DNA from 4 places in the Spongiibacter sp. UBA1325 genome. Region 3 is predicted to be linked to each of the others. Evidence: predicted binding sites of a transcription regulator. Region 3 holds the regulator's gene; each other region holds the start of a gene.
What was found. Region 3 encodes sigma-54, which starts transcription at its own class of promoters, with help from an activator protein. Its sites were predicted from a motif close to TGGCACANNNNTTGCNNT; they were not measured.

Region 1: a site for sigma-54 is predicted at 3,577-3,594, ahead of glnA (glutamate--ammonia ligase). Genes of this name have one in related genera too.
Region 2: a site for sigma-54 is predicted at 1,994-2,011, ahead of B3K78_RS06685 (flagellar basal body-associated FliL family protein). Genes of this name have one in related genera too.
Region 4: a site for sigma-54 is predicted at 1,631-1,648, ahead of galU (UTP--glucose-1-phosphate uridylyltransferase GalU). Genes of this name have one in related genera too.

What each region holds. Positions count from the first base shown of each region.
Region 1 is NZ_DBTD01000011.1:56,579-64,210, forward strand. It holds gene B3K78_RS16080 (sodium-dependent transporter) at 1-1,032, shown strand, start outside; gene B3K78_RS16085 (hypothetical protein) at 1,062-1,496, shown strand; gene B3K78_RS16090 (acyl-CoA thioesterase) at 1,510-1,929, opposite strand; gene thiI (tRNA uracil 4-sulfurtransferase ThiI) at 1,926-3,380, opposite strand; gene glnA (glutamate--ammonia ligase) at 3,763-5,169, shown strand; gene B3K78_RS16105 (DUF4124 domain-containing protein) at 5,287-5,787, shown strand; gene glnL (nitrogen regulation protein NR(II)) at 6,006-7,079, shown strand; gene ntrC (nitrogen regulation protein NR(I)) at 7,076-7,632, shown strand, end outside.
Region 2 is NZ_DBTD01000006.1:183,957-191,588, reverse strand. It holds gene fliO (flagellar biosynthetic protein FliO) at 1-231, opposite strand, end outside; gene fliN (flagellar motor switch protein FliN) at 228-497, opposite strand; gene B3K78_RS06690 (flagellar motor switch protein FliM) at 507-1,460, opposite strand; gene B3K78_RS06685 (flagellar basal body-associated FliL family protein) at 1,471-1,923, opposite strand; gene B3K78_RS06680 (flagellar hook-length control protein FliK) at 2,238-3,428, opposite strand; gene fliJ (flagellar export protein FliJ) at 3,670-4,119, opposite strand; gene fliI (flagellar protein export ATPase FliI) at 4,151-5,548, opposite strand; gene B3K78_RS06665 (FliH/SctL family protein) at 5,529-6,218, opposite strand; gene fliG (flagellar motor switch protein FliG) at 6,243-7,271, opposite strand; gene fliF (flagellar basal-body MS-ring/collar protein FliF) at 7,264-7,632, opposite strand, start outside.
Region 3 is NZ_DBTD01000001.1:23,679-31,310, reverse strand. It holds gene lptA (lipopolysaccharide transport periplasmic protein LptA) at 1-271, shown strand, start outside; gene lptB (LPS export ABC transporter ATP-binding protein) at 273-998, shown strand; gene B3K78_RS00155 (RNA polymerase factor sigma-54) at 1,142-2,635, shown strand; gene hpf (ribosome hibernation-promoting factor, HPF/YfiA family) at 2,705-2,992, shown strand; gene ptsN (PTS IIA-like nitrogen regulatory protein PtsN) at 3,022-3,471, shown strand; gene rapZ (RNase adapter RapZ) at 3,474-4,331, shown strand; gene B3K78_RS00135 (HPr family phosphocarrier protein) at 4,350-4,619, shown strand; gene mgtE (magnesium transporter) at 4,750-6,108, shown strand; gene yjgA (ribosome biogenesis factor YjgA) at 6,146-6,670, shown strand; gene B3K78_RS00120 (carbon-nitrogen hydrolase family protein) at 6,673-7,479, opposite strand; gene B3K78_RS00115 (YhdP family protein) at 7,476-7,632, opposite strand, start outside.
Region 4 is NZ_DBTD01000004.1:39,217-46,848, forward strand. It holds gene fabB (beta-ketoacyl-ACP synthase I) at 1-960, opposite strand, end outside; gene fabA (bifunctional 3-hydroxydecanoyl-ACP dehydratase/trans-2-decenoyl-ACP isomerase) at 1,026-1,550, opposite strand; gene galU (UTP--glucose-1-phosphate uridylyltransferase GalU) at 1,779-2,615, shown strand; gene B3K78_RS03140 (phosphohexomutase domain-containing protein) at 2,619-3,968, shown strand; gene pgi (glucose-6-phosphate isomerase) at 4,044-5,681, opposite strand; gene B3K78_RS03150 (polyprenyl synthetase family protein) at 5,799-6,758, opposite strand; gene rplU (50S ribosomal protein L21) at 7,030-7,341, shown strand; gene rpmA (50S ribosomal protein L27) at 7,360-7,617, shown strand.

The sequences.
Region 1 (7,632 bases), on a different contig from region 3:
GGCCTGCTTATCATGATGTTTTACAGCGTTGTCGCTGGCTGGGCGTTGGAATACGTATCACAGAGTATCGGCGGCACTTACAGCAATTTAGACCCGGCGCAAATCGAGAGCAATTTCAGCAGTTTACTCGCCAGCAACAGCCAACAGTTGCTTTGGCACAGCGTGTTCTGCCTGCTCACCGCCGGCGTTGTGGCAGCGGGGGTCACACAGGGCATCGGCAAGGCCGTCGACATTTTGATGCCCATGCTGTTTTTCTTCCTGTTGCTACTGGTGGGCTACAGCGCAGTAAACGGCGATTTCGAAGCCGGGCTGCACTTTATGTTCGACACGGATTTTAGCCGCCTAAACGGCGAGGCAATACTGGTAGCGATGGGGCACGCCTTTTTCACCCTGAGCCTTGGCATGGGCGCCATCATGGCCTATGGCGCATACTTTCCCGGGCATTCGTCCATCGGCAAAACCGTCATGACGATCGCCGCACTGGATACCATTATTGCCCTATTGGCGGGCATGGCGATGTTCCCGCTGGTCTTCGCTAACGACTTAACACCGGGCCAAGGGCCGGGGCTGATGTTTGTCACACTGCCGATCGCCTTCTCCAACATGAGCGGCGGCATCTTTTTCGGCACCCTGTTTTTCACGCTGGTGAGCATCGCCGCACTCAGTTCGTCGATCTCCCTTATTGAGCCGGGCGTCGCGTGGCTGGAAAAGCACGGCGTCAAGCGGCCGGTATCCACCTTCGGCTTGGCCGGTATCGCCTGGCTGGGCGGCATCGCGAGCATTCATTACGAGTCCGTGTTCAACGCCCTGGACTACCTGACGGCCAACGTTATGCTGCCGCTTGGCGGCCTGTTAATCGCGGTATTTGTCGGCTGGCTGATGCCTAGCGACCGGGTGTTCGACGAAACCGGCATATTGCACGCCAAGGTCTTCAAAGCCTGGCGCTTTTTGTTGCGCTACATTGCACCACTGGGCATTATCGCGGTGTTCCTGCACAGCCTGGGCCTACTCGGCTGGCTTATGCGCCATTGATACCGCTAGCACCTCATTTAGGATCACTTGTGAACAGCACCCTGCTCCGCAGCTTTATTTTGGTTGGCCTCATTGCCTTTGGTGGCCTGTATTACTACAGCAGCCAAGTCGAAGAGCAGTACGGCGAGCCCGCGCGCAGTTATTTAGACACGGCACTTAGCAGTATTTCGAGCTGGCAGCCCGCAGCGCTGCGCGCCCAGCTCAGCCGTGAAACACTGGCGCAAGTCAATGATAAGCAACTGGCTGCACTCAGCGCGCAATACCAGCATTTAGGGCAATATCAGCGCATGGACGAACTGCGCTTTTCTCGCCTGAGTGGCGCCCTATCTCTCTTTGCAGACTCGCCGCGACTCAGTTACAGCAGCAAGCTTTATTTCGAAAACGGCAGCGCGATCATGACCGCAACACTGACCCTGCAAGATCAACGCTTCAAACTGTATAACTTCAATTTGGCTACGCCCTGACACGGCAAAAGCGCTAGCTTTCGATCAGCGACCGCGCCAGTACCGCCCTGGCAGCAGCAGAAATAGCCTCCGGCCGGTGATCCTCATTCACATGCACCAGGGTGGCATCGCCCTCTGCCACCAGCTGCTCACCATCGTCACTAAATAGCGCTTGCCGCAAACTAAAGCTACTGTTCCCCACTCGCGTAACCCAGGCGCGCGCCCGCAGCGATCGGCCGTGCCGCCACTCCTGCCGGTAATTCAAAGCGATGGCCGCAATCACAAGCCGAAAGCCGCCCAGGGCTAGCATTTCCTCGGAGCGCAGCCAGTGCACTCGCGCCTCTTCAAGATAAGAGAAGTACTGCACGTGATTGATATGCCCCAGGCTGTCTTGATCGGCCCAGCGAGGTGCTATCTCGACATCAAATAACGGCGGTTGTGTGTAGATAGTCATGAGGGGCGATACACCTTGATGTTGTCATAACCCTGCTCAAGCAGGTGTGCAGCATGCAGACGACTCATCACCCCCTTGTCGCAATACAGCTGGTAGACCGTGTCGCGATCGAGCTCAACGCAGCGCTTATGCAATTCATAAAAGGGCATGCACGCCACGCGATTGCGCTCCAACCTGAGCGGCTTGCGGTCAACTTCATCGGGATGGCGCACATCCAGCACCACGGCTTCAGCCAAGGGAATCGGCAGCACCTCGACCTCGGTATGGCTGACTTCTTCATCTGCCAATTTGTCGATGTTGATATATCTGGCACTGGCAACCGCGCGCTCAAGCACTGAAAAATCGAACTTCTCTTCCTCCGCAGCAATCCGCTCCGGGCGCGCACGCGTGGTGGGTTTCACAGAAATCACACCGCAGTATTCAGGCATATTCGCGGCAAATTGCTCGGTGCCAATTCTGGACGCGGTATTGATAATGTCCAGCTTGTCGGTGGTGATCAGCGGGCGCAATACCAGGGTATCGGTTACCTGATCGATCACAGAGAGGTTGGTTAGCGTCTGACTACTCACCTGAGACACCGCTTCTCCGGTCACCAGCGCTGGCGCCTCCAGCTCGGCCGCCACCTGTTCGGCAGCGCGCAACATCATGCGCTTGAGAATCACCCCCATCTGTGAGTTCTCAACATTCTTCAAAATTTCGGCGACAACATCTTCAAATGGCACACTGATAAATTTTACTCGATGCGAAGCACCGAACTTCTGCCAGAGATACAGCGCGACTTCTTTCACCCCCACCTCGTGCTCACGGCCACCGAGATTGAAAAAGCAAAAATGCGTGCGCATGCCCCGCTTCATTGTCATGTAACTGGACACCGTGGAATCAAAGCCACCGGAAATCAGGCTGACGACGGAGTCGACGGTGCCAATGGGGTAGCCCCCCAAGCCTTCGTGTCGCTGCTTAACGACAAAGAACTGATTCTTGCGCACTTCAACGCGCACGACTTCATCCGGGTCCTTGAGCCTCACCCCCCCAGTTTCTGAATACTGGTTCAGGCCGCCACCGACGTAGCGCTCCACCTCATTGGAGTTGAAGTCGTGATCACCCGTGCGCTTACAGCGCACTGCGAAGGTTTTGCCACGCAAGCTATCACCAACAGCATCCCGGACCTTTTCATAGATATCGTGCACATCTACCAAGGGGTACTCCGCCACCTCGATGACATGAGCAATGCCCGGGGTATTGCTCAATACCGCCAATATCGCCGCAATATCGGCGTCGGCACGACACTGGGTTTCAATAGTGATACGGTCCCATTCACGAACGATATGGAGTTCAGGGTCAATCGGGATCAGCAGCTTGCGCAGGTTATCGCGCAACTGCTTGATGAACTTTTTGCGAACAGGCTTGCTCTTGATGATAATTTCAGGGAAGAGCTTTACGATGAACTTCATTGTGGCACCACGGAGATAGCTGGGCGGGCATTATAGCGGTTCACTTAAAACGCTTCAGCTCCGCAGAAACCCCGACTACGCACCAAGATGAAACACCAAAGCACTATATTGGTGCGCATTTTTTGGCAAAACGCACAGTTTTCAGGCAAAGTGGGTTTTTCGCTCGGATTTTGAACAAAAAACCAGCACAAAAATATGGCACGCATATTGCTCTATAAATTTCGAACAGAAACAGCGGCGCCACGGCCCGCAGCGCATATGCGTGTTTACTTTCGGTTCTATGCAGATGCCGCTATGCGGCACGCGGCAATGAACCTATAATCGCCACTGCTTTCGGCCACGCCGAATCGACTACAAGACTCTATATTGGAGGATGTTAAGAATGTCAGAGAACACTCTGAAGTTAATCGCCGATAATGACGTGAAGTGGGCGGACCTGCGCTTCACCGACACTAAAGGTAAAGAACAACACGTCACCATGCCGGTGAGCGAAATCGACGCGGGCTTCTTCGAAGAAGGCAAAATGTTCGACGGCTCATCGATCTCAGGCTGGAAAGGCATTAACGAGTCAGACATGATCCTCATGCCAGACGACGAGGCCTCTGTTCTCGACCCCTTCACCGACGAGCCCACTATCATCATTCGCTGCGGCATTGTTGAGCCTTCTACTATGCAGGGCTACAACCGTGACCCACGCTCTATCGCTCAGCGCGCCGAAGACTACATGCGCTCTGCCGGCATCGCCGACAGCGCTCTGTTTGGCCCCGAGCCCGAGTTCTTCGTGTTTGACGACGTGAAGTGGAAAGTGGCAATGGAAGGCGCGAGCTACGCGATTTCTTCTGACGAAGCCGCCTGGGTTTCTGGCAACAGCTTCGAAGAAGGCAACACCGGTCACCGTCCTGGCGTTAAAGGCGGTTACTTCCCCGTACCACCCGTCGACAGCCTGCACGACCTGCGCGCAGCAATGTGTAACGCAATGACCGACATGGGTCTGGAAGTTGAAGTACACCACCACGAAGTAGGTACTGCTGGTCAGTGTGAAATCGGTGTTGGCCCTAACTCTGCTGTGAAAAAAGCTGACGAAGTACAGGTACTTAAGTACTGCGTACACAACGTCGCTCACGCCTACGGCAAGACCGCTACTTTCATGCCCAAGCCAGTTGTCGGCGACAACGGTAGCGGTATGCACGTGCACATGTCACTGAGCAAAGACGGCCAAAACCTGTTTACTGGCGACGCTTACGGCGGCCTGTCTGAAACAGCACTGTACTACATTGGTGGTATCATCAAGCACGCTCGCGCGATCAACGCCTTTGCCAACGCGTCTACTAACTCGTACAAGCGCCTGGTTCCCGGCTTTGAAGCACCGGTTATGCTGGCTTACTCAGCACGTAACCGCTCAGCGTCTATCCGTATTCCATTCATCACTAACCCGAAAGCACGCCGCGTAGAAGTTCGCTTCCCAGATCCCTCTGCGAACCCCTACCTGGCATTCGCGGCCCTGCTGATGGCTGGCCTTGACGGTATCCAGAACAAGATCCACCCTGGCGATGCGGCAGACAAAGATCTGTACGACCTGCCTGCAGAAGAAGCGGCTGAAATCCCGACTGTTGCGTCTAGCCTTGAGCAAGCGCTGCAAGCACTGGATGCAGACCGCGCCTTCTTGACCGCTGGCGGCGTATTCGACGACGACATGATCGATGCTTACATCCAGCTGAAGTCTGAGGAAATCGAGCGCCTGAACATGACAACTCACCCTGTTGAGTTCGACATGTACTACAGCGTTTAATACGCCTTGTGCGAAAAAGCCCGCTTCGGCGGGCTTTTTTTTGCCTGTCATTTTTTAAACCTTGCCGCGCCTATCAACTCGTCGCACACTACAGAAAAGTGATAGCGAGGGCTTTTTATGTATCGTCTGCTGAGCCTTATTTGCGTAGCGAGCGTACTCTGCAGCCCACTGCATGCAGAAATCTATCGTCATACCGACGAACAGGGTCGCACCGTTTACAGTGACTCTCCCCGCGACGGCGGCAGCCCGGTCGATCTACCCCCGGTAAACACCACGCCGGCTGTGTCGCCGCCACCACCGACCAAGCTGGACCGCCATGCCACCCCCGTACCGGCCTCAATCAAGGTACAAATCATCCAGCCGCGCGACGGCCAGGTATTCCCCAATGGCCGCATTCCCACCACCGTTAATGTAAAGCTCCAGCGCCCCCTGCGCGGCGACGAAAGCCTGCGCATCGCCGTCAATGGCAAAACCCTTAGCCGGGGAAGCGCCACCTCTGCACGCATTGAGCGCCTGAACCGCGGCCGGCACCAAATCAGCGCAGAAGTCCTCGGCCCAAACGGGGAAAAGCTGAGTCGAGACACTGTTTCAGTCGTGGCCCACTGGCCAAACAACTGACCCTCCAGCCAAGCTATACACCAAGCACCATATTGGTGCACACTAAGACAATAGCGGCGGCCTTGCGCGCCATCGCGGGGCCAGCCCCAGCGACGCACCACCGCGCCACGCCATATACAACGCCCAATTGGCGCTCACTCAATAACAACGCCCCCATTCCGGGGCACTGGCCTAATTATTGCTTTGCAATGAACCATAATGAAGACAGTGGCGAGCCCATGCCCCCAGCGAATTTGCACCACCACATACTCGACAACCTGAAAACGGCGATCCTACTGGTCGAGCCCAACCTCACCGTGAGTTATATCAACCCGGCGGCAGAGTCACTGCTGGCGGTGTCCGACCAGCGCATCCACGGCGAGGCCATCACCCACCTTTTTCACGAAGACGAAGACACCGTTGTGAAACTGTTGGACGCCATCAACAACCGCGAGGCGTTCACTAAACGGGAAACAGTATTAACCCTGCGCTCCGGCGACGAAATCACGGTGGACTACGCGGTAACGCCGATTGTGGAACACCCGCGAACGTCTCTTATCATCGAGCTGCAGCCGCTGGATCGACTACTTCGCATCAGTCGCGAAGAAGGCCTGCTATCTTCCCAGCAAAACAGCAAAGCGCTGCTGCGCGGCATCGCCCACGAAGTGAAAAATCCGCTTGGCGGCTTGCGCGGTGCGGCACAGCTGTTGGCACGCGAACTCGACGACCCGCGCCTGCACGATTACACCAACATCATTATCGAAGAGGCCGACCGCCTGCGAAACCTGGTCGACAATATGCTGGGGCCCAATAAGATGCCCAACCAGCTGCCCACCAATATCCATGAAGTGCTGGAGCGCGTGCGCCAGCTAGTGGAAGTTGAGGGAGGCGACGAGTTAAGCATCATCCGCGATTACGACCCCAGCATCCCGGACATCATTGGCGATCGCGAGCAATTAATTCAGGCGGTACTCAACATCGTCCGCAACGCCCTTCAGGCGCTGAAACAATCCCCTCCTGAAGGCGGCGCACAAATTACCCTGCGCAGCAGAACGCTGCGCCAATTTACCATTGGCTCTCACCGCCACCGACTGGTGTGCCGCGTGGACATTATCGATAACGGTCCGGGCATACCCGAAGACCTGGCTCCGTCGATATTCCTGCCAATGATCAGCGGCCGCGCCGACGGCTCTGGGCTTGGGCTGTCGATCTCACAGTCCATTCTCAACCATCACCAAGGCCTTATTGAATGCCACAGCGAACCCGGTCGCACGGAGTTTTCGCTGTTTATACCCGTGGAGCAAAACCGATGAGCTATAGCAACACCGTATGGATTGCCGACGACGACAAATCGATTCGCTGGGTACTCGAAAAAGCCCTCAACCAGGCCGGCATTGAAACCCGCAGCTTCGAAAATGGCGATGCCCTGCTTGCTCAGCTGGAGTCGGGGGTGCCCGACGCGGTGATCAGCGACATCCGCATGCCGGGTATCGATGGCCTAAAACTGCTGTCGCGCATCAGCGACATCCACCCCGGTTTGCCGGTGATTATTACCACCGCCCATTCAGATTTGGATAGCGCCGTTGCCTCCTATCAAGGCGGCGCCTTTGAATATCTGCCCAAACCCTTTGACGTCGACGAGGTATTGGCAACAACCCAGCGCGCCCTGCAACACGCCAATAAAAACCGCCCGGCACTGCCCGAGGAAGTGCCGCTGGAGAGCACCGAAATTATCGGCGAAGCACCCGCGATGCAGGAGGTGTTTCGCGCCATTGGCCGCTTGTCCCAGTCCAATATCACGGTACTGATTAACGGCGAATCCGGTACCGGTAAAGAGCTTGTCGCCCAGGCCCTCCACCGCCACAG
Region 2 (7,632 bases), on a different contig from region 3:
GATTTGCGACACCACAGCAATACCACTTAACTTGGGCGCCTGTGCGGCGCGCAAACGGCGCAAAAACCACATCCCCGCTATTAGCAGGGCCGCCATCAACATCAGGCTGCCCAGCAACCCAATCACGTCTTCACCGCCGGCGATGGGCAAATTTACCGCGGCTGGCGCCTGAGTCTCCTCAGCCCAAACCGGCGTTGCGAGCGCGACGGGAAGCAGGAGGGCGCGGATCATGACGCAGCCTCCTCCTCATCATCCTGCCCGAGCACCTCAGTCAGCATGATGCCAAATTTCTCTTTGACGACGACGATCTCACCACGCGCCACCAAGGTGCCATTTACCAGCACGTCCAAGGGGGTGCCGGCCGCCCGATCCAGTTCGATAATCGCGCCTTGATTGAGCGCTTTGATATCCCGAATGCTCATGCGCGTCCGGCCGACTTCCACCGATACATCCACATTGACGTCGAGGATTTTGTCCAGATTCAAATCGTTTGCCATAGTCCTTTCCTACCCTTCCTGCATCGGTTTCTTGGCGCAGGCAGAACCTGTAATCTGCACGGCCAGTTGACCTTGGTGACTGCCAAAATGCCCTTTCAATAGCGCCTGCCCGGCCACGCAGAGCAGCACATCCTCGGCACTGACCAGCGGGATCACATCGCCTTTCTTAAGGTTTGCAACACGCTGGAGGCTCAACTGCGTTTTGGGAAGCTGGGCAACCAGCTCAACCGGCGCTTCCTCCACCCGCTGCGAAAGACGGCTGCGCCACTCTTCACTGGCGGGCTTCTTGCCTGTGGATGCGCCGCTGTCTGCCAGGCTGTCGCGTACGGCATCAATGGCGCTCCAGGGCACCACCGACCACAGCCCGCCGGTAAATTCGCCAATGGAAACCTCGAATCGTGTCGCGACCAGTGAGTCCGCTTCGTTAAAGCCTTCGAGTAAGCGCGGGTCGGTACACTGGCTGGACACCGCGGGGGCAGACTTCATCACCGACTTCCACGCCACCGCGATATCCGGTAGCAATGCGCCGACCAGAATTTCCATAAAGCTGATTTCGGATGTGGAAAACTGCTCCCGCGCGGCATCGGCTTCGCCGCCATGACCGCCGAAATAGCGATCCACCAGGTTAAAGACCAGCTCCGACTCAAAGGCAATCAATAAGTCGCTGCTCAGCGGCATACCCGAGATCAATGAAATGCTGCAGGGCGCGGGTAGCGTGTTTTGCAGCTCGTCGAATTTCATCACCGTAATGCGATCGGTGCGAATGCTCTCAACGCTGCTAACAAACTCTCGCACACGCTCAACCGCCGCGTTGCCAAATTGGGATTGAATGAGCGACAAGGTGGGGATCAGGCGCTGAACGGCGTAATCCTGTCGCGCGAGGTTGTATTTGCCGTCGTCGCTCGCCTTTGGCTCTTCGTCCATCAGCGCTTCGAGTTCTTCGGGGTCCAGTACACCGCTCATGGCAGCGCCCTCACTGCATCACAAATTTGGTGAAATACACATCTTCAATGCCGCCCTTGCCGGTTTCCGCTTCGAGCACACTGTTGATGGTCGCCACTGTCTTGGCCTGTATTTCCTTGCGGCCTTCGAGGCTGTTAATCATTTCCTTCGTCAAACTGCTGAACATCATGATGAGTTCGTGGCGAATGCGAACTTCGTAGTCTTCAAGTTTTGAGATTACTTCTTCATCGCGGCTCATAACCTCAACGTCTACCTGCAAGAAGCGCGTAGACCGCTCATTAAAGAGATTGACCACAAATGAAGGTGACAGGCTGTGAATGATCGGCGCCTTCACGGCCGGTGCGGCAGCTTCTGCCTCTGCAGCAGGTTCATTACTGCCGCGCATCACAAACCACGTTCCCCCTGCGGTTGCCGCCAGCAGCACAACGACCAAGCCAATCAATACGAATTTGTTTTTAAACATTGTGTTTTGCCCTTCTCTCTCACCGGTGAGATGCCAAAAAACCAACGAATACACGTCGCGTAGAGAGAAAATTGCAAAGGCTATGCCAGATATTTTTTTGCTTTTATTTCATAAGGTTAAGTCAACTTCAGGCCCTCGCGCCAAGAATTTGGCAGGCCAACGGCCGCCCATTGGCGGCAAGTGAAGAGAAGGCGTTCAGACAGGTCGGCGCCTGTCTACACCGTAGCGGTGGCGACAGGCGCGAGAAAATTCTCCAGCGCTAGCATTCACTACGCTGGGGAGTGCTAAGTCGGAATTAACTATGCCGGGGTTAGCTACGCATAGTCATCTACCGCCGAATCCCCTCTTGGGGCTCCTCTAGGCGCGCTGTCTTCTCGGCTGGCCTCTGGCTCACTAGCGGGCTCCGCATCGCCGGAGAAATGCACCACGCCGCGCTGAGCGCGGTCAGAAAACTGCTGACTTTGCTGCTGTTGCTGTGCGTCGGCCCAAGCGGATTGGTGACTCACCTTGACCTCTTCCAGGCGCATGCCCTGTTGTTCCATTGCCTGAGTTAACCGCGGCATCAAACGTTCGATCAACTCGCTGGTTTCGCTGTGCTGAGCTTGGAACTGCACCGACGCCTTGTCGCCCTGCATACTCAACTGCACGTGAATGCCTCCCAGCTCTTCCGGGTTCAGCTGCAGTTGTGCGGTTTGCGTTCCGGTACTGCCCATCCACTGTATGCGCGATGCCACCGCTTGGCTCCACGCGGGGTCGTCAATGGGGTTTTGACTAATGGTGAACTGAACGGCCGCCCGATCAACTGGCGGCGCTGGTCGGATAGTTAACTGTCGCGTTAGATCTGCAAACTCCAGGCTGTCGGCACCCGCATCGACACTCGCTACCTCAATGGCCGGTGGCGCGCTGGCGATACGCGGCGTCACCGGCGCATTCACTATGGGCGCCGACGCCATTGACGCTGCAGCATGTTGAGCAGCCGGGTCCGCAGCTATGGCAGCACTGGGTATTTGCGGCTTGGCCTGCAATGCACCGGGCGATGGACTAACCGGCGTACTGGGCGAGATACTTGCTGCATCGACCACTGGCGCCTCTATGTTCTGCGCAACAGGACGCTGGCTGCGAATTGCTTCAGCCACCGCGCCAAAAGAGGATAACTGCGGCGGCAGCACACTGCTGCTCTGCGGCAACGATTGGCCGAATAGCGGCAAGGGCTGGCCGCCCTCACCACCATCGGTCTTCAGTAAATCAGACGACTGAACTAATTCATCCTGAGGGCTCGGCAGCTCGGCCTCGTCATCCGCCAATCGCGCCAGCGCCTGAGCGGACAAATGGTCGAAACTAATCCCGTCAATCGGCGCGTCAGGCGTTTGTTGCGCGGCTAGTAAATCGCTGAAAGCCGCTAGCGGCGAGGCGTCGCCGTCGCTCAGAGGCAGGCCCTCCAGGTCCGGCGATGTTCCCGCAGCAGATGGGGTAAGTGATGCAAAAATGGCCTGTACAGTATTCATATTTTCATCCCATTTTGTCCGATAGCCCTGCGCGGAAACGTCCCGCATGGCGTCGACACAGCGATAATGGCGGCTGCCAAGTTATCGTCACTGAGTGGATTACAGCAATTGATGTGCCAATGCGGACTTTCGGCATACCGCGCACAATGGCTCCGCAAAGCGATTGGTCGGCGTGAGTATCAAAGCCCGAGCAAGGGGTAGGATAGAGGGAATAATAGTAAGGCTGACTGGCCCGTTCAGATTAGGCGTGACGCTGGCGCCACACGAAGCGTTGCGATGACAGCTCGTCACTCTCTCGCTGCTCGCGAGCATCCTGTTCTCGACGCTCGACGCGCTTATAACGCTCCAGCAGCTGCTCCATGCTCATACTGTGTTGGCGCGCGGTCATCCATTGTTGGCGTATGTCGTCGAGCTGCGCGGCGCAGCGCGCCACTGTATCGCTCTGCTGACGAATGGCCTGCGCCAGGCGGGAGAGAAACAGGCGGCTTTCCTGGAGATGCTTAAGGTCACAGTGACGACTTTCCGTCGAGCGACGGTAATCGTCGTAATACTGCTGTAGCTCGGTCAATTTATCTCGCTGTTGCTGATGCTGCTGTTGAACCGCGGCATAGCGCTGCGCCACTTCCTGCTCTTCGCGCTCGGCAAATTCCTGCACGGGCTTGAGGCGTTGTGACTTCTTGGCATGACTCATAGCGAACGTCCCCGGTTACCGGCGCAGTGCACTATTGAACGATAGTGTCCTGCATATTGCTGTCATCATTGAAGGTGACAATTTCAGCGAGTTTATCGAGGGATTGGTCAAAGCCCTCCGACTCATCAAAATCCTGCTGCAAAAACGCCTGTATGCGTGGCCACAGCGCTATTGCCTGATCGACTCGACTGTCGGTACCACGCTGGTAGGCACCTATGCTAATCAGGTCGCGATTTTGCTGGTACAGCGAAATCAGCTGCCGCAGCTGACGCACCATCGACTGATGAGCCTTGTCGGTAATGTCGTTCATCGCGCGGCTAACCGAACGCTCTACATCAATCGCGGGAAAATGCCCCGCATCCGCCAAACTTCGGGACAGCACAATGTGTCCATCCAAAATTGCCCGGGCAGAATCGACGATAGGGTCGTTTTGATCATCCCCTTCTGCCAACACGGTATAAAACGCCGTGATGGAGCCCCCCCCCTCTCGACCATTGCCTGCCCGTTCTACCAGGGCAGGCAAGCGAGCAAACACCGATGGCGGGTAGCCCTTTGTAGCTGGCGGCTCTCCGGTCGCCAGGGCAATTTCCCTCTGAGCTTGCGCGAAGCGCGTTAGCGAATCCATCAGTAATAACACCTGCTTACCCTGGTCGCGAAAGTGTTCGGCCACCGCACTGGCGAGCCACGCTGCCCGCAAACGCATCAGCGGCGGGTGGTCGGCAGGTGTTGCGATCACCACGGCTTTGCGCATTTCATCGCCGCCGAGAATATTGTCGATAAAATCCTTCACTTCGCGCCCGCGCTCACCAATCAGGGCAACCACCACCACATCGGCATTGGTGTAACGCGTCATCATTCCCAGCAGCACACTCTTACCCACACCACTGCCGGCAAACAGACCCAGTCGCTGCCCCTGCCCCACGGTAAGCATGGCGTTTATCGCTCGCACACCGACATCCAGGGGCTGGTGTATGGGGCGTCTGACCAGTGGATTGATCGGGGGAGAATTTAGCGGGCGCTGCTGCTTGCAGCGCAGCGGGCCGCGACCGTCCAGCGGTTCGCCGGCGCCGTCGATCACCCTGCCCAACAGGCCATCACCGACGGCGATGTTGGAGCTTTTACGAATCGGCCTCACCCGGGCGTGGGGCATCACCCCGCGGAGTTCGCCGGTGGGCATTAGCAACAGATGATCGCTGGCAAAGCCAACCACTTCGGTTTCCAGCCACTGGCCGTCGAGGGTCTCCACCTCGCAATAGGCACCGATAGCGGCCTTGCAGCCTTCGGCCTCTAGCAAAGTGCCAACAATACGCCGCAACTGACCCTCAGCCGCGGGTTCGGTGTCTTCAATGTGATGTAAGCGCTCGCGCAAGCCACGCAGTTGCGAGACCAGAGCGTGTTGTGTTTCGGCTTTAGTTTTGACCAGATTCATCAACGAGTACCTGTTCAAGCAAGGCCTGCAAGCGCTTGTCGGTGCGCTGATCCACCTGCGAGGTTCGGCTTTTGATCACGCAGCCGCCACGGCGAATATCAGCATCTTCGCTAATGTCCCAAGCAGCTGCGAGTGGCTCGGCAACGGCCGCGTGGTCCCTGAGCAGCTGCGCATCCGCGGGGTGCAGTTGCAGCTGAATATGTCCCTCTGCCGAGGGCAGCATGGCAACAGCACGCTCTACCGCCAGGGTTACAATCTCGGGATCAGCGTCGATCTCTTTCGCAATCAGCGCCTGCGCCAACTCCTGGGCCAGCAATATGAGCTCTTGTTGCACCTCGCCCTCTAGCCAGGCCTGCGCCTCGCGCAGCGCCGCCATTGCCAACTGCAGTTGTTGGCTCTGTTCAGCGAGCAGCGTACGCGCTTCGGCCTCACCCTTGGCAAAGCCTTCCTGTCGCGCTTGCTCACGCAGCGCGGCCAGCTCGTCAACGACCTCATCGGCGAGCGCCGCTGGCGCGTCAGTCGCTGGGGCCGGCCGACTACGATTGCTGGCGCCACCGCGCATTTCAGGTAGCTGCCAACTGTTGGCTGGTCGCGTTGTCTGGTCGACTGGTGGCTCAGCCACCGGCGTCTCGACGTCTCTGGGAATAAATTGCTGGAAGCCCGCTGTCACCGTTCCACCTCAGCCTGTCGCTGCTTAAATGTAGTCATCACCGCCGCGACCCAAATCAATTTGGCCGCTATCGGCCAGGCTACGCGCGATCGTGAGGATCTCTTTTTGCGCCTGTTCAACCTCGCTGATTTTTATTGGCCCACGCGCTTCCATATCGTCGACTAACATCTCTCGTGCGCGCTTGGACATATTGCGCAGAATTTTTTCGCGCACCTCTTCTGAGGCGCCTTTTAAGGCAATTGGCAGCAGGTCAGAAGACACTTCACGAAGTAACTGCTGCATGCCCTTGTCACTGATGTTAATCAGGTTGCTAAAGACAAACATCAGGTCTTGAATCTTGGTCGACAGCTCCTGATTATTTTTTGCAACACTATCGAGAATGCGTGTCTCGGCGTCGCTGTCCAAGCCGTTGATAATGCCCGCCGCTGCCGCTGCACCGTCGATATCCCGGCTCTTTAATTTGGCCGTTACTGACAGTTTTTTCTTCAATACATTTTGCAGCTGGGTCATCGCCGCATCGGGAATCGTTTTCATATTCGCGACGCGATACACCACATCGTTTTGCACCGCCTCGGGAAACTGCGCCAGTACTTTTCCTGCTTGCTCCTGCTCCAGATGAGCGAGGGTAATGGCGATCATTTGCGGGTGTTCGTCTTTGAGCATTTGCATCAGTGCTTCAGGCTCAACCCAGCGCAGTTCATCCATCTCACTGCCAGCCTCGTCGCCGAGTACGCGCTTGGCCAAACTGCCGCCTTTTTGCTCACCCAAGGCATTGGTGAACATCTTGCGAACATAGGACTGAACGCCAACCGCGAGCGAATTTTCAGACGCCGCACTCTCGTGGAAGTCCTTAACAACCTCCACCGCTCGCTGGTTATCAACACGTTTAATATTTGCCATTGCCGAACCGATACGCTCGACATCGTCGGGCGAGATATGTTGCAGCACCTTGGCCGCGTAGCTCTCGCCCATCATTAGCAATAACAACGCAGCCTTTTCACAGCCGGGAATTGCTGGCGCCGCCGTCGCGCCACTGGCGTTTGCATTAGCCATTGTCTTCAGTCACCCATCTGTTAACGACCTGCGCCACGCGGCGCGGATCTTCTTCAACCATTCCACGAACATCGCCTAACTGCTGCTCAAAGCTAATGCCTTGAGGGTAGCCCCCCGCGTTCGGCGCCCCAAGAGCAGCCACCGGCTGCTGTTGCAGCTCGCCGCTTATTCCAGGCTCATCCGTGCTCGCCACCGGCGCGGGCGCCTTGTGTTGCAGTAAGGTTTTCACGCTGGGCCGCAGCACTGCAAACACGATGAATAGCAAGGCAACGCCAACCAACACCTGCCGCACCAAATTCGCAAACCAGGGCTGCTCCCAGATCGCAGGACCCGTCGCCTCTTCGTCGAAGGTTACGGTTTC
Region 3 (7,632 bases):
CGTCGTGGTCGCCAGTGCTCGACTCATAGAATACAGCCTAAATGCCGAGGAAATCCTGCTGCAAAAAGATGCCACCATCCGACATCAAGGCTCAAAGATCAGTGGCGATCGCATTGTATACAGCGGGCGCAAGCAAATGGTCATTGCCGATGGCGGCAGCCACAAACTCGATGGCAGGGTACAAATGACCCTACAGCCTCAGCAGGGCGTGAGTGATACCGATAGCCCCGCGCCAAGCACCACCCCCGACACCCCGGAGACTCCCCGCTAACATGCCCGTATTGAAAGCCAGCAACCTCGCTAAAGCCTACAAAGGCAGAGAGGTAATCAAAGACGTCTCCCTGAGTATTAACAGCGGTGAAATAGTCGGCTTGTTGGGTCCCAACGGGGCAGGGAAAACAACCTGTTTTTACATGATCGTCGGCATCGTCAACGCCGACCGTGGCCGCATTCAGCTCGACGACAAAGACCTGACACCACTTTCCATCCAGGGTCGGGCCAAACACGGCGTCGGCTACCTCCCTCAGGAAGCATCCATATTTCGGAAGCTGAGCGTCGCTGACAACATCATGGCGATATTGGAGACCCGCAGCGACCTGAATCGCAAGCAACGCAAAGAAAAGCTCGATGCACTGCTACAAGAATTTCACATTGCCCATATTCGCCAATCGCCGGGTATGGCGCTCTCGGGCGGGGAACGGCGCAGAGTAGAAATTGCGCGAGCACTGGCCACCGAGCCCAGTTTTATTCTGCTCGACGAGCCCTTTGCCGGGGTAGACCCCATATCGGTGAACGATATTCAGCAAATTATTCGCCACCTGCAGGCGCGCGGCATCGGCGTCCTGATTACCGACCACAATGTGCGAGAAACCCTCGATATCTGCGAAAAAGCCTACATAGTTGGCGAAGGTCGCATCGTTGCTGAGGGCAATGCCGAGGCCGTACTCAACAACCAAATCGTGCGGGACATCTACCTCGGCGACACATTTACCCTTTGATCAAAAAATCGGCACAGCAATTGCTTTAAACGCCTATTGCAGCGGTGCGGCTGCGGGACTACACTGACCCTGAAGCATCGTCGTTTATGACTACATAACGGCATTTAATCCCTCAGGTATGGTTGTAGTAGAAGTCATTGCCTATGAAACAATCGCTCCAGCTAAAAGTCGGTCAGCAGCTGACCATGACGCCCCAGCTGCAACAGGCGATTCGTTTATTACAGCTCTCCACCCTCGACCTTCAACAGGAAATTCAGTCGGCACTGGACTCCAACCCCCTGCTGGAAGTAGAGGAAGACAGCGACAGCCCGGAACCCCAGAGCAGCAACAGCCAGAGCGAAAGTAACGCCAATGAGGCTGACAGCAAAACGACCTCTGCTGAGGAGGCGCCCAGCAACGACGCCGACAGTGAATGGGCCGAGCGCAGCGACATCCCCGAAGATTTGCCGGTAGACAGCCAGTGGGAAGACGTCTACCAAAGCTCTGCACCAAGCTCCTCCGCGGCCGGTAGCGCCGACGACGACTACAACAATGACTATCGCCACGGCAGCTCAGAGTCGCTCCAGGACCACCTGCGCTGGCAACTCAACCTCAGCCGGCTCTCAGAACTTGACCGCATCGTCGCCGATGCCATCATCGACGCGATCGATGAAAAGGGGCGGCTCACCGTCAGCCCCGAAGAGCTGGTGGACGCCTTCGACGACGACAATATCGAAATAGAAGAAGTGAATGCAGTCCTTCACCTCATCCAGCAGTTTGACCCCCCCGGTGTTGGCGGCCAGGACCTTCAAGAATGCTTGTTAATTCAACTTCGGCAGCTCTCCCCAGACACCCCATACCTGGCTGAAGCGCTGCAGATTGTCGAGCAGCACATGCCGCAGCTCGGCAACCGTGATTACAACCAAATCATGCGTCGCTGCCGGCTAAAAGAAGACCAACTGCGCGACACCCTGGCACTCATTCAAACGCTGAACCCCACTCCTGGTGACTGCGTGGGCAACGACGAAACAGAGTATGTGGTACCAGACGTATTCGTCAGCAAAAAAGAAGGCCGCTGGCTGGTTGAGTTAAACCCGGACATTGCCCCGAAAATACAAATTAACAGCCACTACGCATCGCTCGCCAAAGACAGCGGCACCAGCAGCGACAAAGACTATATTCGCGACAACCTACAGGAAGCGCGCTGGTTCATTAAAAGTCTGCAGAGCCGCAACGAAACACTGATGAAAGTCGCCACCAAAATTGTTGAGTATCAGCGCGGGTTCCTGGAGTACGGCGACGAAGCGATGAAACCGCTAGTGCTCCACGACATCGCCGATGCGGTGAGCATGCATGAATCGACGATCTCACGGGTTACCACGCAAAAATATATGCATACCCCGAGAGGCATCTACGAACTCAAATATTTTTTCTCCAGCCACGTCTCGACCGATACCGGAGGAGAATGCTCCTCCACGGCGATTCGTGCACTAATCAAAAAATTAATTGCCGCAGAAAATCCCAAAAAACCGCTAAGCGACAGCAAAATCACCCAACTGTTGGCCGAGCAAGGCATCAAAGTTGCCCGGCGAACCATTGCAAAGTACAGGGAATCACTAGTCATTCCGCCCTCTAACGAACGGAAAAGACTGGTCTAATAAGGCCCCAAAAGGCCCAAACAACGCGCCGGGAGGCGCCGGATGTTCTCAGCGATGAAGGAGCAAGATATGCAAATAACCGTCAGTGGTCACCATGTTGAAGTTACCCCGGCACTTCGCGATTACGTCAACAACAAACTCGCCAAGCTGCAACGGCACTTCGACAATATCACCAATACCGACGTTACCTTGTCAGTAGAAAAGCTGGTTCAAAAAGCTGAAGCCACCGTACATGTGGCCGGCGCCGATCTGTTCGCCACCTGTGAATCAGAGGATATGTACGCGGCCATCGACAGCCTCACCGACAAGCTCGATCGCCAGCTTATTAAACACAAGGAGAAAAACCTGGGCCACTAAAGGCCCGGGGATGTTCCGGAAACGTAAACATGACCCTTGATTCAATACTCAGCCCCGGACGTACCCACTGCGGTACGTCTGTGGGCAGCAAGAAACGCCTACTGGAACAAATTTCTATTTTTGTCAGTGAGGATAATGCGCAATTCAACGCCGACGAACTGTTCAACGAACTGCTCGCCCGCGAGCGACTCGGAAGCACCGGTATCGGGCACGGGGTTGCGATTCCCCACTGTCGCAGCCAGCAGTGCACCGAAATTACCGGCATGCTGCTTAAACTTGCCGAGCCTATCGACTTCGAAGCGATAGACGACCAACCCGTGGACTTAGTGTTTGCGTTGATCGTCCCTGCCGAAGCACACGACGAACACATTAAAGTGTTGGCAAGCTTGGCCAACGCCTTCAACGATGACGCTTTCCGCCAGCAGCTTCGCAGCGCAGACAGCGACAGCAGTCTTTATGAACGTGCGGTAGCCAGCTAGGCGTGAAGCTTATCATTCTCAGCGGCCGCTCAGGTTCGGGCAAAAGCACGGCGCTGCACCAGCTCGAAGACGAAGGCTTTTACGCCATCGACAACCTGCCGGTGTCACTGCTGCCCGCACTCGTTGCCGAACTCTCTCAAAGCACACTGAAAGTTCATCAGCAGGTTGCTGTCTGTATCGATGCGAGAAACTCACAAACAGAGCTCGCCCGCTTCCAAGAACTGTGCAAACAAGTTCGAAGCCTGGCCAGCTTGCGTATTCTTTTTTTGGATGCCAGCGACGACAAGCTCATTAAGCGTTTTAGCGAGACCCGTCGACGGCATCCACTGAGCACCGACTCCCAGCCGCTTAGCGACGCGATAAAGCAAGAGTCTGCGCTGTTGGAGCCCATCGTCGCCGAGGCATCGCTGACCATCGATAGCAGCGACATGACTGTGCATCAATTGCGCGCCACCATACGTGACCGCGTTCTCGGCGTCGACGCTAGCCGCATGGCATTACAACTAAAGTCCTTCGGCTTTAAGCGCGGCCTACCCATTGATGCCGACCAGGTCTACGATCTGCGCATGCTCCCCAACCCTCACTGGGACGAGGCGCTGCGCAGCCTCAGCGGCCGCGACGACGCCGTTCAGCACTTCCTCGATGCCCAGCCGCAAGTCCAACAGATGTATAGCGACATACTCACTTACCTGCTGCGCTGGCTGCCTGAGATAGAATCTGCCGGTCGCAGCTACTTCACCATCGCGATCGGTTGCACGGGTGGACAACATCGCTCAGTATACATGGCCGAAAAGCTGGCTAAGGCGCTTCGCGACACCTGTCCTGGCCTGCAAGTTCGCCACCGCGAACTTCAGCACTAACCTGGGCTGGACAAGGCGATGCAAGAAATCCAAATTCCTATCATCAATAAACTCGGCCTTCACGCCCGTGCTGCGTCCAAATTCGTGACCACCAGCACCGCATTTGCCTCTCGCATTCAGGTGTCGGCGGGGCAGCAATGGGTCGACGGAAAAAGCATCATGTCGGTAATGATGCTCGCGGCCAGCAAAGGCATGACACTGCACATTCGCTGCGAAGGGGAAGACGAACAAGCAGCCCTCGACGCTCTCGTCGACTTGATCGAACGCCGCTTTGACGAAGGCGAATAAATCAAATACTGCGCATTTCAGCGCGATTTCGCCCGTCTGCAATTGTTGCCCAGCGAAGATTAAAGGATAATTCTCGCCACACTGTGTGACTGCTATCCAGCAGAAAGCCGAACGCAACGCAGAGAGCTATATGGCCCAAACCGCAGAAAAGCCCCAAGCTGAAAGCCGCCTAGAGCTACTGAATGAAGCTCTGGGCTCCGGCGCGTTTCTGCAAATTCGGCGTATGCTCAATGGCCTGCCGCCCGTCGATGCCGCCCACCTTATTGAGTCGACACCGCAAAAAGTGCGGGGCGTGCTGTGGCAACTTGTCGATACCGAAAATGAGGGTGACATTCTCCAGCACCTGAGCGACGAGGTGCAGAGTCAGTTCCTGCGGCACATGGATGCCGAGGAAGTCGCCGCGATCACCGAGGGTCTCGAAACCGACGATATCGCCGATATACTCCAGCAACTTCCGGACCGCGTGATTCGCGAAGTGCTGGAGTCGATGGACCATCAAGACCGGGTGCGTGTGGAGCACATACTGTCCTACGACGAGGACAGTGCCGGTGGTCTGATGAACACCGACACCATCACTGTAAGGCCGAACATCACCCTAGATGTCGCGCTGCGTTACCTGCGGCGGCACGAAGAGCTTCCCGCAATGACCGATAGCCTGCTGGTCGTTAACCGTAATGACCAGTTCATTGGCTCACTGTCGCTGCGGAAACTGCTGGTCTCGGACCCCAGCGTTACCGTTCGTGAAATCATGGACACCGAGGTTGAGCCCATTGTGGCGTCCATGCCTGCGCGCGATGTTGCCAACCTCTTCGAGCGGCGGGACTGGGTCAGTGCCCCCGTGGTCGACGACAATCAATTGCTCCTTGGCCGAATCACCATCGATGACGTCGTCGATGTTATCCGCGAAGAGTCCGACCACTCACTGATGAGTATGGCCGGTCTGGATGAAGACGAAGACACCTTTGCATCGGTAATGACCACCGCGCCGCGCCGCGCCATTTGGCTCGGCATCAATTTGTTAACGGCCTTTATTGCCTCCGGTGTTATCAACCTTTTCGAAGGCACCATTGAAAAAGTCGTCGCACTGGCCGTACTTATGCCCATTGTCGCGAGCATGGGCGGTGTCGCCGGCACACAAACCTTAACCGTGGTGATTCGCGGGATGGCCCTTGGCCATATCAGCCGCAATAACAGTCGCTGGCTGATCAATCGAGAGGTTCTGGTAGGACTCATGAACGGGCTGCTGTGGGCACTCATTGTCGCGCTGGCCGCCAGTTACTGGTTTAACGACCCCTTAATCGGCGCCATTATCGCCGCCGCCATGGTAATTAACCTGATCACCGCATCACTGGCCGGCGCCATTTTGCCGCTGGTAATGAAGGCGCTAAACATCGATCCCGCGTTAGCTGGCGGCGTTGTGTTAACCACGGTTACCGATGTTGTCGGCTTTATGTCCTTCCTTGGATTAGCCACGTATTTTTACGCTTGAGTTCCACTCAAGCCAAGCCGATAGAGCAACCGTTATTGTGACCGATATAGACGATCAAGAACGCCCGAGTAAAACCGCACTGAAGCGCGAAATGGAAGCCCTGCAAAAACTGGGCAGTCGCCTCGTGGGCTTAAGCAATGCCGACTTGGCCCGGGTTCCCATCGACGATCCCGACCTTGAGGAAGCCATCGCCACGGCGCGGCGGATTAAGAGCCGCGAGGGGCTTCGCCGGCAAATGCAGTACATCGGCAAACTGATGCGCCGCATTGATGCCAGCGGCATTGAAGCCGCCCTGCTTGAACAGGAGCAGGGGCAAAAAGCATTGGCGCGACGCTTTCACGAGCTAGAGGACTTGCGAGACGATATGCTGGCCACTGGCGTGAAGGGCGTCGACGCCGCACTACAACGTTTCCCCAATGCCGATCGACAGCGACTTCGCCAGTTACTCATGCAAGCTGGCAAAGAAAAAACGGCGAATAAGCCGCCCGCAGCAGCGCGCAAGCTCTTTCGCTACCTGCGCGAACTTCAGCAAATTGCCAACGAAGAAGAAAGCCAGGCGTAGAACTAGAATCGCCGGTGTTGCGACACTGGCATTTCTTGACGCAGCGCTCGCTGCGCCGCCATGTCGATGTCAGCTGTCGCAATACCGGCGCCAAAGCCGAGTTCGGCGAGTACGCGCCCCCAGCTGTCAATCACGCAGGAACCTCCAGATGTCTCTCGGCGCGCGCTGTGAACACCACCCTGATTTGCTGCAATAACCGCTACCTGATTTTCAATTGCACGCGCCCGCAGCAGTGGCAACCAATGCGCCAGCCCCGTGCGCCGCGTAAACGCCGCCGGTAACGCCAACAGTTCCATCCCGTCATCGAGCATCAGGCGAAACAACTCGGGAAAGCGCAGGTCGTAACAGACCGCTACGCCAAGCCGCCCCCAGGGGGTATCAATAACGCAGGGCCGCTCGCCGGGAGCGTAGCGTTCCGACTCCCGGTAGCGTTGCTGTGCATCGCCAACGTCGGCATCAAACAAATGTAACTTGCGATAATCGGCGACACACTCACCGCTGTCATTGAAGACCAGCGAGGCGGCATAACAACGACCATCCGCCGCAGGCAGTGGCAGCGTTCCCGCGACAATCCACATCCCCAAACGTTTAGCCTGCTCGGCCAGCCGCCCCCGTATCTCTGCGTGCTGCTCCCGGCAAGCCAATTCGGCCAGCGCTGAACCACTGTCAAAACAGGCAAAATTTTCTGGCAGCACCGCCAGCTGCACTCCCTGACGAGAGGCCTTCTCCAGATGCTCCAACGCGTCATTCAGGTTGACGCTCACCGCTGCGCCGGACACCATTTGCACCGCTGAGACACGAAGACTCACGGCGCAACCTGCGATGGCATCTCTTGCCCCTTCAACTCAGTGGGTGAGACGTCAAAAATCTTTTTGAAGGAGAGTTCAGGCTGTTGAACAGTGCCCCGAATGTCATACACCGCACTGGAGAAGCTATCGACTTGCTCTTCGAACACTTTGGTT
Region 4 (7,632 bases), on a different contig from region 3:
GGGGTGTTCGCCATAGGCCTGTTTAATGGCCTTGAGTTCCTGCATATCGCCGGCCGGCGTCGAGGTGCCATGTGAGTTGATGTAGTCGACCTCACTGCTGACATTTTGCAGGGCCAGGCGCATGCATCGCGCCGCGCCTTCGCCACTCGGGGCAACCATGTCATAGCCGTCGGAGGTGGCGCCGTAGCCGACTAATTCGCCATAAATTTTTGCGCCGCGCGCTTTGGCGTGCTCGAGTTCTTCCAGAACGATCATGCCGGCACCGCCAGCAATAACAAAGCCGTCGCGGTTAGCGTCGTAGGGTCGGGAGGCCTGCTGGGGGGTGTCGTTGTACTTCGTAGACAGCGCGCCCATGGCATCAAACAGGCAGCTCAGCGACCAGTGTTCTTCTTCGCCGCCGCCGGCAAAAACAACATCTTGTTTGCCCAGCTGAATCAGTTCAGCAGCGTTGCCAATGCAGTGTGCGCTGGTGGCGCAAGCTGAAGAGATAGAGTAGTTCACACCTTTTATTTTAAAGGGGGTGGCCAGACAGGCAGATACGGTGCTGCCCATGGTTTGGGTAACCCGGTAGGGCCCAATACGTTTTACGCCGCGCTCGCGCAGTGTATCGGCAGACTCAATGAGGTTGGCGGAAGAGGCACCACCAGAGCCGGCAATAATGCCAGTACGCTCGTTGTCGATATCCTTGTCTTCAAGTCCGGAGTCGGCAATCGCTTCTTGCATGGCGATGTAAGCATAGGCTGCCGCGTCGCCCATGAAGCGCAGTTGCTTGCGATCAATGTGGGCTTTTAAATCCAGGTCTTTAATGGAGCCTGAAATATGGCTGCGAAAGCCCATTTCTTTGTAGGTGTCGTTATGTGTGATGCCGGATGCACCATTTTGGAGCGAAGCCAAAGCTTGTTTGATGTCGTTGCCAATGCTGGAGACGATACCCATCCCCGTAACTACAACACGTTTCATGTCTACCTCGTAGCGTATGTTTGTTCTGTCAGTGAGTCTTGTTTGCCACGCTAGTGGCATTGTTATTACGCGAAGCTGGCGTCGTCTTTGAACAGGCCAACCCGCAGATCTTTAGCGGTGTAGATAACTTTCCCGTCGACAGCGACCTCGCCGTCGGCGATACCCATAACCAGTTTGCGTTCAATGAGTCGCTTGAAGTTGAGTGTGTAGGTAACGAGTTTGGTGTCGGGTAAAATTTGTCCAGTGAACTTAATTTCGCCGGCACCCAGCGCGCGGCCTTTGCCACTGTTGCCGCGCCACCCGAGGAAAAAGCCCACCAGCTGCCACATGGCATCGAGCCCCAGGCAGCCGGGCATGACCGGGTCGCCAACAAAGTGGCAGTCGAAAAACCATAGGTCGGGGTTGATATCGAGCTCGGCGATCAGTTGGCCTTTGCCGTATTCGCCACCTTCGCCGCTAATATGCGTGATGCGGTCTAACATGAGCATATTGTCGACGGGAAGGCGGGGGTTGCCCGGGCCAAAGAGCCGGCCTTGGCCGCAATCAATGAGTTCTTCTTTTGTAAAGCTATTTTTATGGGTAAGAGACATAAGAAAAAGACTTGCCAGTGAGAAATTTGTAGCGCGCATAGTAGCATAAGGGCCTGCTGAGCACACAAAAATGTCAACATTGGCCTGATCATTGCTGTAATAATTTGGTAAGCAGGGCAAAGTAGGCTACGCGGTGATTGCGAATCTGCTGCACTGCTGGGAAAATTCGTTCACAAGGCTCGTTACGGACTGAGCTATTTCAAAAAAAACACAGGATGCACAAGTAATATGATCAGGAAATGTCTCTTTCCGGTTGCCGGCTACGGTACCCGCTTCCTACCCGCGACGAAGTCGATGCCCAAAGAAATGCTGCCGATCGTCAACAAGCCACTGGTTCAGTACGGTGTTGAGGAGTCTATTGAGGCGGGGCTTAAGCAAATTGCTCTGGTAACGGGTCGCGGTAAGCGCGCCATTGCTGATCACTTCGACATTAGTTTTGAGCTTGAAAACCAAATAGCGGGCACCAGCAAAGAGTCCTACCTGACCAGTATTCGGAAAGTGTTGAGCGAAGGCACTTTTATGATGACGCGCCAGCGCGAAATGAAAGGCTTGGGGCACGCCATTCTTACCGGTGAAAGCCTGGTGGGCAATGAGGCCTTCGGCGTTATTCTTTCCGATGACCTGTGCGTGAATCCGGGCGAAGATGGTGTGATGGCGCAAATGGTGAAGCTGTATAACCAGTTCCGCTGTAGCATTGTCGCCATCCAGGAAGTGCCAATGGAGAACATCGAGAAATACGGTGTTATTGCTGGCGATGATATGGGTGGTGGCCTCTACCGAGTAAAAGATATGGTTGAGAAGCCCAAGGCTGAAGACGCGCCGAGTAACCTCGCGGTTATTGGTCGCTATATTCTAACGCCCGATATTTTCGATATTTTGCGCGACACTCCTCCGGGTAAAAACGGCGAAATTCAGCTGACAGATGCACTGATGACCCAGGCGCAAAACGGCTGCGTGCTGGCGTATAAATTCCGAGGCCGCCGATTTGACTGCGGCAGCGTGCCCGGATTTATCGAAGCGACAAACTACGTCTACGAAAACATCTATCAAGACGGGCAGGGTTGATTCATGGTGCAAGAACTAAGCTGTTTTAAGGCCTACGATGTTCGCGGTCGCATCCCCGATCAGCTCAACGAAGATATTGCCTATCGCATTGGTCGCGCCTTTGCTGAAGTGATCAAGCCGAAGAAGGTTGTCGTTGGGCACGATATTCGCCTGAGTAGTGAGGCAATAAAAGCAGCCGTTTCTAACGGCTTGCGCGATGCAGGGGTCGATGTGTACGACATCGGCCTGTGTGGAACAGAAGAAATTTACTTTGCCACGTCGCATGCAGAAATGGATGGCGGTATTGCCGTCACCGCGAGTCATAATCCCAAAGATTATAACGGCATGAAGTTCGTGCGTGAGGAGTCGAAGCCAATCAGCGGCGACACTGGCCTGTTGGATATTAAAGCCCTTGCTGAGAAGAACGAATTTTCAGCCCCGGCAGCGGTGCGTGGCCAGCTTCAGTCGCTTGATACGAGTGCGGCCTATGTCGAGCACTTGTTGAGCTACGTAGATGTATCTGCCCTCAAGCCGCTCAAAATCGTCGTCAATGCCGGTAATGGTGGCGCTGGGCGTGTGGTTGATCTGTTGGAACCGCATTTGCCGTTTGAATTTATTCGTGTTCATCACGAAGCTGATGGCAACTTCCCGAACGGCGTGCCGAACCCTCTTTTGGTGGAGAATCGTCAACCCACTATTGATGCCATTAAGGCGCACGGTGCTGACCTGGGTATTGCCTGGGACGGTGACTTTGATCGCTGTTTCTTTTTCGATGAGCGCGGCGAGTTCATCGAAGGCTATTACGTTGTGGGCTTGCTTGCCGAGACTTTCCTGCTGAATGCTCCAGGCGAAAAAGTGGTTCACGACCCGCGTTTAACCTGGAACACCGTCGATATTGTTCAGGCGCGCGGCGGCGAGGCGGTACAGAGCAAAACCGGTCATGCCTTTATTAAAGAGCGAATGCGCAAGGAAAATGCGGTCTACGGCGGTGAAATGAGTGCCCACCACTACTTCAGGGACTTTGCTTACTGCGATAGTGGCATGATTCCCTGGTTGCTGGTTACTCAGCTGATGTCGGTGAGGTCTGCGGCCTTGTCGTCGCTGGTCGAAGAGCGCGTTGCCAAGTTTCCCTGCAGTGGTGAAATTAATCGCGAGGTCGACGATGCGCGCGCCAGTATTGCTGCCATTGAAGCAAAATATGCCGAGCAGGCAAGCAGCGTTGATTATACCGACGGTCTGAGTATGGATTTTGACGGCTGGCGGTTTAATGTGCGCATGTCCAACACCGAGCCGGTTGTACGCTTGAACGTTGAGAGTGAGGCGGACATGGCGCTGATGAAGCAGAAAACTGAGGAGCTGCTAACCCAGCTATAAGCGCGGTTTCTGTTGCTTGTTAGAAAGCCGGGCATAGCCCGGCTTTTTTGTTTCTGTGGTGAGTGCGTCCGGTTATTAGCTATTGGCGCGTCGGGCTCGCTCGATGAGTTGCGCTGTCGAGCTGTCGGGGGTGGTGTCGCTGTCTGTGTCGCCTCGGAGGCTCCCCAGTAGTTGGTGGCTTAACTGCTTGCCAAGTTCTACCCCCCATTGGTCAAAGGGGTTGATGTCCCAGATGAAGCTCGCGCAGATCAGTCGATATTCGTACAGCGCGATCAAATTGCCGAGTGCGCGGGGGCTGAGCTCGTCCATCAAAATTGTGGTACTGGGGCGGTTGCCTGGCATGGCTTTATGTTTGGCAAGTTGTGCTGCCTCGTCAGGGCTGAAGCCGTCCCGTAGTAGCTCTTGCTCCACCTCTTTGGCAGATTTGCCCTGCATAAGCGCCAGGCTTTGTGCAAAGCAGTTCGCGAGTAAGGCTTGCTGTTGGTCGAGAGCTTTGCCACTGTTTTTGAGCGCGGCAATAAAGTCGCAGGGAATGATGTCGCTGCCCTGGTGGAGTAATTGGTGGAAGGAATGCTGGCCATTGGTGCCTTCGCTACCCCATATTACGCCGCCGCTCTGTTGCGGCAGGGCGTCGCCGCTACGGTCCACCGTTTTTCCGGCGCTCTCCATAAACAGCTGCTGGAGATAGTCGGGGAGCTGCTTGAGGCGGTTGCAGTAGGGCAGGATGGCGTGAGAGCTGATATTCCAGCTGTTGCGATACCACACATCCAATAGCGCGAGTGTAGCGGGCAGGTTGCTCTCGAGGCTGCTGCTTGCCATGTGCTCGTCAACTTCCGCGCCGCCTAATAATATTTCCGAGAAGCAGGGCCAGCCGTAGTTGGCGGCGACGATAAGGCCAAAGCCAGACCAAACGGAAAAGCGCCCGCCTACCCAGCTCGGCACGGCGAGGGTGAGGTCTGGTGCAACCCCCAGCTTGGCGGCGGCGTCGGGGTTGGCGGTTATGGCAATAAAATGCCTGCCGATATCCTGCCCCGGTAGAGCCTGTTCCAACCAGCGCTTTGCCGCTGCGGCATTGGCTAAGGTTTCTTGCGTGCCGAAAGATTTCGAGGCAACGATGAAGAGGGTGCTCTCGGCGGGCAAATCGGCGAGGGCTTCGTTGGCGCAACTCGGGTCAATATTGGCTAAAAAGCGGCATTCAAAAGCGGCTTCTGCACTCTCTTTCAGGGCTTCGGTAAACAGGCGCGGGCCAAAGTCAGAGCCGCCGATACCGATGTTGACGATATGGCTGTAGGGTTTGCCGGTGCAGCCGCGCAGTTCGCCGCTGCGCAGGCCTGCGCTGATCGCCGCCATATTTTCGTACATTGTGTGAATCGCGGGGTCGCTGCTGTGTTGGGAGTACGCCCACGTTCGCAGTGCGGCGTAATTTGCACTGCGTTGTTCGGTGTTGTTGCACAGCGCGCCGCTGCGCATAGCGTTAAGCTTTTCGGGCACGCCTGCATCGAGGGCGAGGGCGTGCAGGGCCTTGGCAATGTCGCTATCGATATGCTGCTTTGAGTAATCGATAAACAGGGCGCCCAACTCCGTGCTGAATTGCGTGCTGCGATCCGCATGTTCGGCGAAGCGTTGTTTTAATGGTTGCTTTGAGCACGCACTCTTGAGTGAGGCGAGTGTTTGCCAGATTTCGCCTCGGCGACTCGGTGTTGCTGGTGCCACTGATTTCTCCCGTTCTTCCGTGGTGGGCGCTCTTCGCATTATCGCAGCCCATTACTGCCGATAATAACGCAATATTCATACCGTTATATGAAATCGCCGTCCTTTTGCGACCGCTGCCTAGCTTTTTCTTTGAAGGGCCAGTTCGCACAGCTTGCTAAGAGCGTCTTTGTGGGCGCTCGGCGGGAGGGACTGTAGTGCATGAATAGCAGCCTGGCTGTATTTCTGGGCAGCATCTCGGCAATAGTCTAGAGCGCCGCTTTGCTTAACGGCTGCAACAATGCTGTCAAGCTCGTCCGCCGACTTTTCGCTAATGGCGCGTTGAACTTGCTGCTTTTGTGTGGCACTGCCGTTCTGCAATATGAAAATCAGTGGCAGGGTCGGTTTGCCCTCTGCCAGGTCGTCGCCGACATTCTTGCCAGTCTCGGCGGGGTCGCCTTCGTAGTCCAGAATGTCATCAATCAGCTGGAAGGCAATGCCGAGATTTAAGCCGTAGTCATACAGGGCTTGTTGTTGGCTACTTTGTTCTGACAGCAGCGCGGCGCCCGAGCACGCGGCCGCGAATAACACAGCGGTTTTGCTGCGAATGACATTGAAGTAAGTGTCTTCATCGGTGTCGGGGTTGCCTGCCCTCGCGAGCTGAAGTACCTCTCCCTCGGCAACGGTATTGGTCGTGTCAGACAGTAATGCCATGAGCGGCATGTTGCCAATGCTAACCAATACCTGAAACGCGCGTGAGTAAAGGAAGTCGCCAACCAGCACGCTGGGTGCATTGCCGAATTCAGCGTTGGCCGTCGGTCGTCCCCGGCGCAGTGCAGAAAGGTCTACAACGTCGTCGTGCAGCAAGGTCGCTGTGTGGATAAATTCAATAACGGCTGCTAGGCGAATGTGGTCGTGGTCAATCTTGCCGAGCGCGCCGGCGCTCAGCAGGCTGAGAAGGGGGCGCAGGCGTTTGCCGCCAGCATCAATAATGTAGTGGCCAATGTTCTCCACAAGGGCGACTCGGGAGTGCAATTGCTCGACGATAAAATCGTTGACGGAGTTGAACTCGCTATCTACGACCTGGCGGATATGTTGCATGGACTTATTGACTTGCGGCGGTGGAATCGGCTGGCATCGTATGGGGGGTGGGCTAGGCTGTCAAGTTGAGCGTACCTGAGGCTGAACGCTGGATAAAGCACTTGTGTTTATTGGCTGAAGCCAGTAAAATTCGCGCCCCTGAAGCAAAACCGCCCAGCCCGGCTTAAAAGTGAGGTTGCAGCGGTGCCTGGACTTGTCCCACGGCCGGTAAAAGCTGGTGGTGGCCAAACACTCAATATGCATTGCAAGCAGGCTCTTGGAGATTATGCCCATGTACGCAGTTATTGAAAGCGGTGGTAAGCAGCACCGTGTAGTTGAGGGTGAAACCCTCAAGTTGGAAAAAATTGAAGTCGCCACTGGTGAAGCCATTACTTTTGATAAAGTACTGATGGTTAAGAACGGTGAAGAACTCAAAATCGGTGCGCCCTATGTTGAGGGTGGTAAAGTGACTGCAGAGGTTATCTCTCAAGGTCGTCACGCTAAGGTGAAAATCGTTAAGTTTCGCCGCCGTAAGCACAGCATGAAACAAGCCGGTCACCGCCAGTGGTTCACGGAAGTGAAAATCACTGGTATCAGCGGCTAAGAATACGAGGAGAGACTCATGGCTCACAAGAAAGCTGGTGGTAGTACCCGTAACGGACGCGATTCCGAGAGTAAACGCCTTGGTGTTAAGCGCTACGGCGGTCAGGCTGTTAGCGCAGGTAGCATCATCGTGCGTCAGCGTGGCACCAAGTTCCATGCGGGCGAAAACGTAGGCTGCGGAACAGACCACACGTTGTTTGCAAAAGCAGACGGTGTAGTGAAGTTTGAAGTTAAAGGCCCTAAGAACCGCAAGTTTGTCAGCATCGTCGCTGCGTAATTTCCGGCTCTATTG